DNA from 2 places in the Actinoplanes sp. NPDC051859 genome. Region 1 is predicted to be linked to the other one. Evidence: predicted binding sites of a transcription regulator. Region 1 holds the regulator's gene; the other holds the start of a gene.
The links. The regulator HrcA, encoded in region 1, represses chaperone genes, less so after heat shock. The targets are predictions, from matches to a motif close to GGTTNGCACNCTCNNNNNGAGNGTGCNAACC.

Region 1 (4,205 bases):
CCGACCGCGGTGACCTCGGCCTGGACTGCGCCGCCGCGGCCGTCGGCCAGGATCAGCACCTCACCGATCCGTAGCCGCTGCACGTCGGCAGCGTGATGGCCCTCCCGCCCGGCCAGGGTGAAACGCCGGGCGGTCGGCAGGTCATCGACCAGGAACAGGGGTGCGGACACGGTCAGTGGCCGTTGAAGGCGTCCCGCATGCGCGAGAAGAACCCGCCCTGCTTGCTCAGCTCGGCCACGTCCTCGCCGCGCGTCTTGGCAAAGTCGCGCAGCATCCGCTCCTGGTCGGCGGTGAGCTTCGTCGGAGTCTTCACGTCGAGGTGCACAAACAGCTCACCGCGGCCCTGCCCGCGCAGGTGCGGCACGCCCTTGCCGCGTACGCGCAGGGTCGAGGAAGGCTGCGTGCCCGGCTTGACCTCGATGTTTTCCTCGGAGTCGAGGGTTTTGATGGTCAGCCGGGTGCCGAGCGCCGCCGCCGTCATCGGCAGGGTGACCCGGCAGTGCAGGTCGTCGCCCTTGCGCGAATAGACATCGTGCGGGCGCTCGTGGATCTCCACGTACAGGTCGCCGGCCGTGCCGCCGCCGGGCCCGACCTCGCCCTGCTGGGCCAGCCGGATCCGCATGCCGTCCTCGACCCCGGCCGGGATCTTGACGGTCAGCGACCGCCGGGTCCGGATCCGGCCGTCACCCGCGCAGGTCGGGCAGGGCTGCGGGATGACCGTGCCGTGCCCCTGGCAGGCCTGGCAGGGGCGCGACGAGACGACCTGACCGAGGAATGTGCGCTGCACAGACTGCACTTCACCGCGGCCGCCGCACGTCTCGCAGGTAGCCAGGTGGGTGCCGGGTGCGGTGCCGGCGCCGGTGCACTGGGTGCAGAGCACCGCGGTGTCGACGGTGATCGGCGCCTCGACGCCGAAGGCGGTCTCGACCAGGTCCAGCTCGAGCCGCAGGATCGCGTCTGCCCCGGGCCGGGTGCGCGGTCGGGGTCCCCGGCCACCGCCAGCGCCGCCGGCAGCCGTGCCGAAGAACGCGTCCATGATGTCCTGGAAGCCCACGAACGGGCCGGCGCCACCGGGACCGCCGGGGCCGGCACCTCCGCCGCCGCCGGGCGCGAGCGGGTCGCCACCCAGGTCGACTATCTGCCGCTTCTGGTCGTCGGACAGCACCTCGTACGCGGCGTTGATGTCCTTGAACTTCTCGTGCGCCTCAGGGTCCGGATTGACGTCCGGGTGGTACTGACGGGCCAGCTTGCGGTAGGCACGCTTGATCTCGTCGTCGGTGGCTTCCCGGCTGATGCCCAGAATTCCGTAGTAGTCCTTGGCCACAGGTTTCGAGTCCTCATGTCTGCCCCGCGCGGTGCGCCGGAGACCGTCGTCGCTTGTCCGTCAGTTCTGTGCCAGCAAATCGCCAACGTAGCGTGCCACGGCACGCACGGTGGCGATCGTTCCGGGGTAGTCCATCCGGGTCGGCCCCAGCACGCCGAGGCCCCCCACGATCGTCGCGCCCGGTCCGTATCCGGTGCTCACCACGGACGCCGCCCGCAGGTTGTCGATCTCGTTCTCGTCGCCGATCCGGACCCGGGTGGTGCTCGGCTCCACCTCGCCGATGAGTTTGAGCAGGATGACCTCTTCCTCGAGCGCTTCCAGCACCGGGCGCAACGAGCCTTGGAAGTCCAGGACACCGCCGCGGGTCAGGTTGGCGGTGCCCGCGAGTGCGAGACGTTCGTCACTGCGCTCGACGAGGGTCTCCAGCAGCACCGAGGCGACGCACGCCATGGTGGTGCGTTTCTCCGGGTCGGACTCGTCGACCAGCGCCTGGACCAGCGGCGGCGTGTCGGCCAGCTTCACGCCGGACAGTTTCGTGTTGACCTTGCGCCGCATGTCGAGCACGTCGTCGGGCGTGGCCGGCAGGGGCAGCTCGACGAGTCGCTGCTCCACCCGACCGGTGTCCGCGATCATCACGAGCATGACCCGCGTGGTGGAGATCGGCACCAGTTCCAGATGGCGCACGGCCGAGCGGGACAGGCTCGGATATTGCACGACGGCGACCTGCCGGGTGAGCTGAGCAAGCAGGCGCACCGTGCGGTGCACCACGTCGTCCAGGTCGACCGCCCCGGCCAGGAACCGCTCGATCGCCCGCCGCTCGGCCGGGCTCAGCGCTTTGACCCGCGACAACCGGTCCACGAAGAGCCGGTAACCGGCATCGGTGGGCACCCGACCTGCACTGGTGTGCGGCTGGCGGATGTAGCCCTCCTCCTCCAGCACGGCCATGTCGTTGCGGACGGTGGCCGGCGAGACGCCGAGCTGGTGCCGCTCGACGAGGGCTTTGCTGCCGACGGGCTCCTGGGTGGCGACGTAGTCCTCGACGATGGCGCGGAGCACCTCGAGCTTGCGGTCATCCAGACTCATGACCCCTCCCCCGCTCCGCAACCCGGTCTCTGGCACTCCGACGACTTGAGTGCCAGTCTACGACGCCGCCGACTCGGACGCGATGATCGTCCGCCGATGCCGGTGCTACTTAGCCGACTGTCTATTGTTCGACCTGTCCCGGGTGTTGCTCTCGCCACGATCGACCTGCGCACCTACCGTGTCTGCCATGACTGAACCGCCGCGCCCGCCCGGTGAGGGAAACCCCTCGGACCCCACCAGGCCGATCAACCCATATGGCAACGACCCCTCGGCACCTCCGCCGCCCCCGGCGTACGGCGCTCCCCAGCCCCCGACCTATGGCACCCCGCCGCCCACCTCGGGTGCGGGCGGCTACCCGCCGCCGAGCTCCGGCGCTGGTGGCTACGGCCCACCGCCCGGCTCCGGCGCCCCATACGGCGGTCCCCCGCCCGGCAAGCAGCCCTACGGCCCGCCCGGCGCGTACGGCCAGCAGCCCGGCTACCCGCCGCAGGGCTACGGCCAGCCCGTCGGTGGCGGCGATGACAAGACCTGGATCCTGGTCGCGCACTTCGGTGGTGCGGCCGGCGCCTTCCTCGGCGGCGGCTGCTCCGGCTGGATCGCGCCGCTGATTGCCCTGCTGGCGCGCGGCAACCAGTCGCCGTACGTGCGGGCCGAGGCGGTCAAGGCGCTGAACTTCCAGATCCTCTGGTCGATCATCGCGCTGGTCGGCTGGATCCTCGTCTGCATCGTGATCGGCGTCTTCATCGGCATCGCGGCCTGGCTGGTCGCCACGATCGTCGGCGTGATCGCCGGGGTGAAGGCGAACAACAACGAGCCGTACAACTACCCGATGACGATCTCGATCATCAAGTAGCGCGGCGTCGGGCGGTCCGGTTCAGTCGAGCCGGATCGCCCGACTCAGCTGGACCGCCCGGCCGTCGTGGTCGGTGCCCTGAACCAGGATCGTGCCCGTCCGCGCGGACTGCACCGGCAGCACCGCCACCGACACGTCGTCGCCGACGGTCACTTTCACGGTCGCCAGGATGACGGTTTTCGCCGCCTTGCCCTGCCCGTACGATTCCCGGACCGTGAGCGCGCTGCCCGGGAGCAGCGAGGTGCCCTGCACGACGATCTTGACCTTCTTCGGCACTGCTGTCCGGCTCAGCGACAGCGCGGCGGGCGTCCAGCGCGCCCGGCCGGTCGCGGTGACCCGGGCCGACTTGCCGCCCGGCCCGTAAGCCTCCACCGCGTAGGTGTGGTTGACACCTCCGGAGACCCGGTCGGTGTAGGTGGTGCCGACCAGATTGCCCAACGACACCCCGTCCCGGAAGATCTGATAGCCGGTCAGCGGCGCGGTCGCCGTGCCCCGCACCGGCGCCCAACTCACCCGCAGCGCCTCCGCCAACGGCGCCACCATCAGCGCGGTGGGCGCGGCGGGCGCCGTCAGAAGCGGCGGCGTCCGCACCGGTGCCGGGGTCACCGTCTTCGTCGGGCTCGGTGTCGGCGCCTTCGTCGGCGCCTTCGTGGGCGCAAGCGTCTTAGTGGGCGCAGGCGTCTTCGTCGGCGCAGGCGTCTTCGTCGGCGCAGGCGTCTTCGTCGGCGCAGGCGTCGGTGTCTTCGTGGGAGCCGCAGTCGGCGTGGGGGTCGGAGCGGGCGTCGGCACCGTGGGCGTGGGCGCCGGCACCGCCGGCCACTCGACCCCCGTGAGCAGCCGGTACGGGTTGATCAACCCGTAGCCGTACCCGTTGTCGAAGCCCGGCGCGCCCAGGTCGGTCGCCGTCTCGATCAGCGCGGCTCGGGCCTGCGCGGGGGTGGCCGT
Region 2 (4,205 bases), on a different contig from region 1:
TGCACTGGCCGGCCCGCTCGGCACCCGCGGCACCCTGCTCATCCTCGGGGTAGTCACCGTCTGCGCTCCCCTAGCCTGGCTGCTCTCCCCGGTCCGCGGCCTGCGCGACCTCACAGACCTGCCACAGCCCCAGCCGGACCGCGAGCTCGACACCAGCCTCCGCTAGCGGCAACGGAAAACGGGCCGCCCCCAAGGGGACGGCCCGTTTCGGTGTAGCAGTGGACTCAGAAGTCCATGTCTCCGCCGCCCGGGGCGCCGGCCGGGGCCGGGGTCTTCTCGGGCTTGTCCGCCACGACCGCCTCGGTGGTGAGGAACAGCGCGGCGATCGACGCGGCGTTCTGCAGCGCCGAGCGGGTGACCTTGGCCGGGTCGATGATGCCCGCGGCCAGCAGGTCGACGTACTCGCCGGTGGCGGCGTTGAGGCCGTGGCCGGCCTCCAGGTTGCGCACCTTCTCCGTCACGACGCCGCCCTCGAGGCCGGCGTTCACGGCGATCTGCCGCAGCGGGGCGTCGAGCGCGACCTTGACGATGTTGGCACCGGTGGCCTCGTCGCCGGTCAGGTCCAGCTTGTCGAACGCGGTCTTGCCGGCCTGCACGAGCGCCACGCCACCGCCGGGCACGATGCCCTCCTCGACGGCCGCCTTCGCGTTGCGAACGGCGTCCTCGATGCGGTGCTTGCGCTCCTTGAGCTCGACCTCGGTGGCCGCGCCGACCTTGATGACCGCAACGCCGCCGGCCAGCTTGGCCAGGCGCTCCTGCAGCTTCTCGCGGTCGTAGTCGGAGTCCGACTTCTCGATCTCGGCGCGGATCTGGTTGACCCGGCCCTGGATCTGCTCGGCGTTGCCGGCACCGTCGACGATGGTGGTCTCGTCCTTGGTGATGACGACCTTGCGGGCCTGGCCCAGCAGGCTCAGGTCGGCAGCGTCCAGCTTGAGGCCGACCTCTTCGCTGATGACCGTGCCACCGGTGAGGATGGCGATGTCGTCCAGCATGGCCTTGCGGCGGTCACCGAAGCCCGGGGCCTTGACGGCGACGGACTTGAAGGTGCCACGGACCTTGTTGACGACCAGGGTGGCCAGGGCCTCGCCCTCGACGTCCTCGGCGATGATGACGAGCGGCTTGCCGCCCTGCATGACCTTCTCGAGGACCGGGAGGAGGTCCTTGACCGCGGAGATCTTGCTGTTCGCGATGAGGATGTAGGGGTCGTCGAAGACGGCCTCCATGCGCTCGGCGTCGGTCATGAAGTAGGCCGAGATGTAGCCCTTGTCGAAGCGCATGCCCTCGGTGAGCTCCAGCTCGAGCCCGAAGGTGTTGCTCTCCTCGACGGTGATGACGCCTTCCTTGCCGACCTTGTCCATGGCCTCGGCGATGATCTCGCCGACCGTGGAGTCACCGGCGGAGATGGAGGCGGTGGAGGCGATCTGCTCCTTGGTCTCCACGTCCTTGGCGAGCTGCTGCAGGCCCTCGGAGACGCTGGCAACAGCGGCCTCGATGCCCCGCTTCAGGGCCATCGGGTTGGCGCCGGCGGCAACGTTGCGCAGACCCTCACGAACCAGCGCCTGGGCGAGGACGGTCGCCGTCGTCGTGCCGTCACCGGCAACGTCGTCGGTCTTCTTGGCGACCTCCTTGACCAGCTCGGCGCCGATCTTCTCGAAGGTGTCCTCGAGCTCGATCTCCTTGGCGATGGACACACCATCGTTGGTGATCGTGGGGGCGCCCCACTTCTTCTCGAGCACGACGTTGCGGCCCTTGGGGCCGAGCGTCACCTTGACGGCGTCAGCGAGCTGGTTCATGCCCCGCTCGAGGCCGCGACGAGCTTCCTCGTCGAATGCGATGATCTTGGCCATTCGGCTGTGTCCTCCTGGACATTCGCGGCGCCGGGCCTGCTCGGCCTAGCCCTCCGCACGGTGAGGAAACGCTTTCGGACGTCACCACCTGGCGATGCGACGTCCGGTAGGTCGAGCCGGATAGCCCGCGACGACCGGTCCCGTGCTGCGACACCGATGGCGGCGCCGTAGCCGTGACCCCACCGTCCCGACCTGCTGGCACTCACGTGGCGCGAGTGCCAAGAACTTGTTTAGCACTCTCGGGGGTCGAGTGCAAGGACAACGACCACCCCCGGGGACCGTACGGGAGAAGCGGCGCGGGGAGCTGCAATAGCGCCATCCCCCTTGCCTGACCCCGGACAAACAGGTAGTACAAGCAGCATGACCAGCACTTTGGCGCCAGCGCTCGCCGTGCACCGGGTGCGGGCCGATGACGCGGCTCGGATGCGTGCGCTGCGGCTCGAGATGCTGGCCGACAGCCCACTCGCCTTCCTGGAGACACTGGCCCAGGCGGCCGCCCGCCCACACGCAGACTTCTGCCGCCGCATCGAGTTGGCAGCTGGCGGCCCCCGCCTGGCTCAGTTCGTCGCCGATCCGCACAGGGAGACCGGCCCCCACGGGGAGAACAGCCACGCAGGTGGTCGGCTGATCGGCCATGCGGGCGGGACGGTGCTGCCCGAGGATCCGGCGACGACGGTGGTTTTCGCGGTCTACATCACCCCGGCGCACCGCCGGACCGGTGTGCTCGACTCCCTGCTGGAGGCGGTGGCCGAGTGGTCACTCGCCAGCGGCCGGCGCGAGCTCATGCTCGAGGTGGTGCTGGGCAACGACCGGGCGGTGCGGGCGTACGAGCGGTTGGGCTTCGAGGACACCGGTGTGCGAGTCCCGCACCCGGTCATTCCCGGCCTGCGCGAACTGCAGATGCGCCGCCGAGCATGACCGGGCGGCGGTGGCGGCTGACGCGGTCGGTGCTCACCGCCGTCAACGGCACCACGCTGGCCGGGCTGGGGATCGCCGTGCTGACCGGTGCGAAGGTGCGGCGGGGCCGGGACGGCATTCTGGTCGCGGAGGGTTACCGGCGGCGGATTCCGCCCGCGAGTTGCTTCACCGTCGGGTCGGTCATCATCACCCGGCGGTCCGCCGAGTGGCTGCTGCACGCTGACCGCGCCGAGCTACTCGCCCACGAAAGCCGGCATGCAGATCAGTACGCCGTCCTCGGTCCGCTCTTCTGGCCGGCTTACTGGGCGGCCTGTGGTTACTCCTGGCTGGCGACCGGCACCTACGGCAGTCGGAACTTCTTCGAGCGGCACGCGGGGCTCGACTCGGGCGGCTATGCCGAGGCGCCGCTGCGACCACGGTGGCGGCGGAAAGCTCCGTAGCGAAGTTTGGTCGGGAGGACGCGCGCACAGCGCCTCCGGCACTGGGTCGTTGGGCCCCAAGAGATTGTCGCCAAGCTCGAGGTGGGGCCGCGTACGGCGTCGCGTCCTCCCGCGTAGAGCATCCTGCCGATCCCGAGATCCGCGCGCAAGACCTCGCGGGTAGGAAATCTCGACGTACGGCTGATTACTGACTACACAGTGTCATCCCAGCAATCCGGCGTCGCGGGCGCCGCGCAGGGAGGGCTGGATCCGGTGGGTGGGGCCAACCAGTTCGGCGACCGCGTCGATGGTTTTCAGGCCCTCGCCGGTGTTGTAGACAACCGTCTCCTTCTCAGGGTCGAGCCGGCCGCTTTCCACGAGCTTCTTGAGCACCGCCACAGTCGTGCCGCCGGCGGTTTCCGCGAACACACCGGTGGTCCGGGCGAGCAACCGGATGCCCTCGCGGATCTCGTCGTCGTTCGCGTGGTCCATCCAGCCGCCGGTGCGCTGGACGGCCTCGATGGCGTACGCCCCGGCTGCCGGGTCGCCGATGTTGAGCGACTTCGCGATGCCGGTGGGCTTGACCGGCACGATCTGGTCGGTGCCCTGGTGCAGCGCGGCGGCGATGGGGTTGCAGCCGGTGGACTGGGCGCCGAACACCGTCCAGCCGTCCGCGGGCGCCTCGACCAGGCCGATCTCGACGAGCTCGCTGAACGCCTTGTCCACCTTGGTCAGCAGTTCGCCGGAGGCCATCGGGATGACCACCTGGGCGGGGATGCGCCAGCCGAGCTGTTCGGCCACCTCGTACCCGAGCGTCTTGGATCCTTCGGCGTAGAACGGGCGCACGTTGACGTTGACGAAGGCGGTGTCCTCGAACTCGTCGGTTTCGACGAGCTCGCCGCAGAGCCGGTTGACGTCGTCGTAGGAGCCGTCGATGGCGACGAGGTCGCCGCCGTACACCGCCGAAGTGATGATCTTTCCGGGTTCGAGGTCGCCGGGGATGAACACGATGCTGGGTACG

Region 2: the regulator HrcA is predicted to act here: its motif matches at 2,041-2,071, upstream of groL (chaperonin GroEL).

Annotation. Positions count from the first base shown of each region.
Region 1 covers NZ_JBITBX010000002.1:56,462-60,666, reverse strand. The annotation lists gene ACIA1L_RS04135 (16S rRNA (uracil(1498)-N(3))-methyltransferase) at 1-170, opposite strand, end outside; gene dnaJ (molecular chaperone DnaJ) at 173-1,324, opposite strand; gene hrcA (heat-inducible transcriptional repressor HrcA) at 1,385-2,407, opposite strand; gene ACIA1L_RS04120 (DUF4870 domain-containing protein) at 2,595-3,260, shown strand; gene ACIA1L_RS04115 (S8 family serine peptidase) at 3,282-4,205, opposite strand, start outside.
Region 2 covers NZ_JBITBX010000004.1:230,143-234,347, forward strand. The annotation lists gene ACIA1L_RS12070 (MFS transporter) at 1-166, shown strand, start outside; gene groL (chaperonin GroEL) at 225-1,847, opposite strand; gene ACIA1L_RS12080 (GNAT family N-acetyltransferase) at 2,208-2,765, shown strand; gene ACIA1L_RS12085 (hypothetical protein) at 2,762-3,205, shown strand; gene thrC (threonine synthase) at 3,407-4,205, opposite strand, start outside.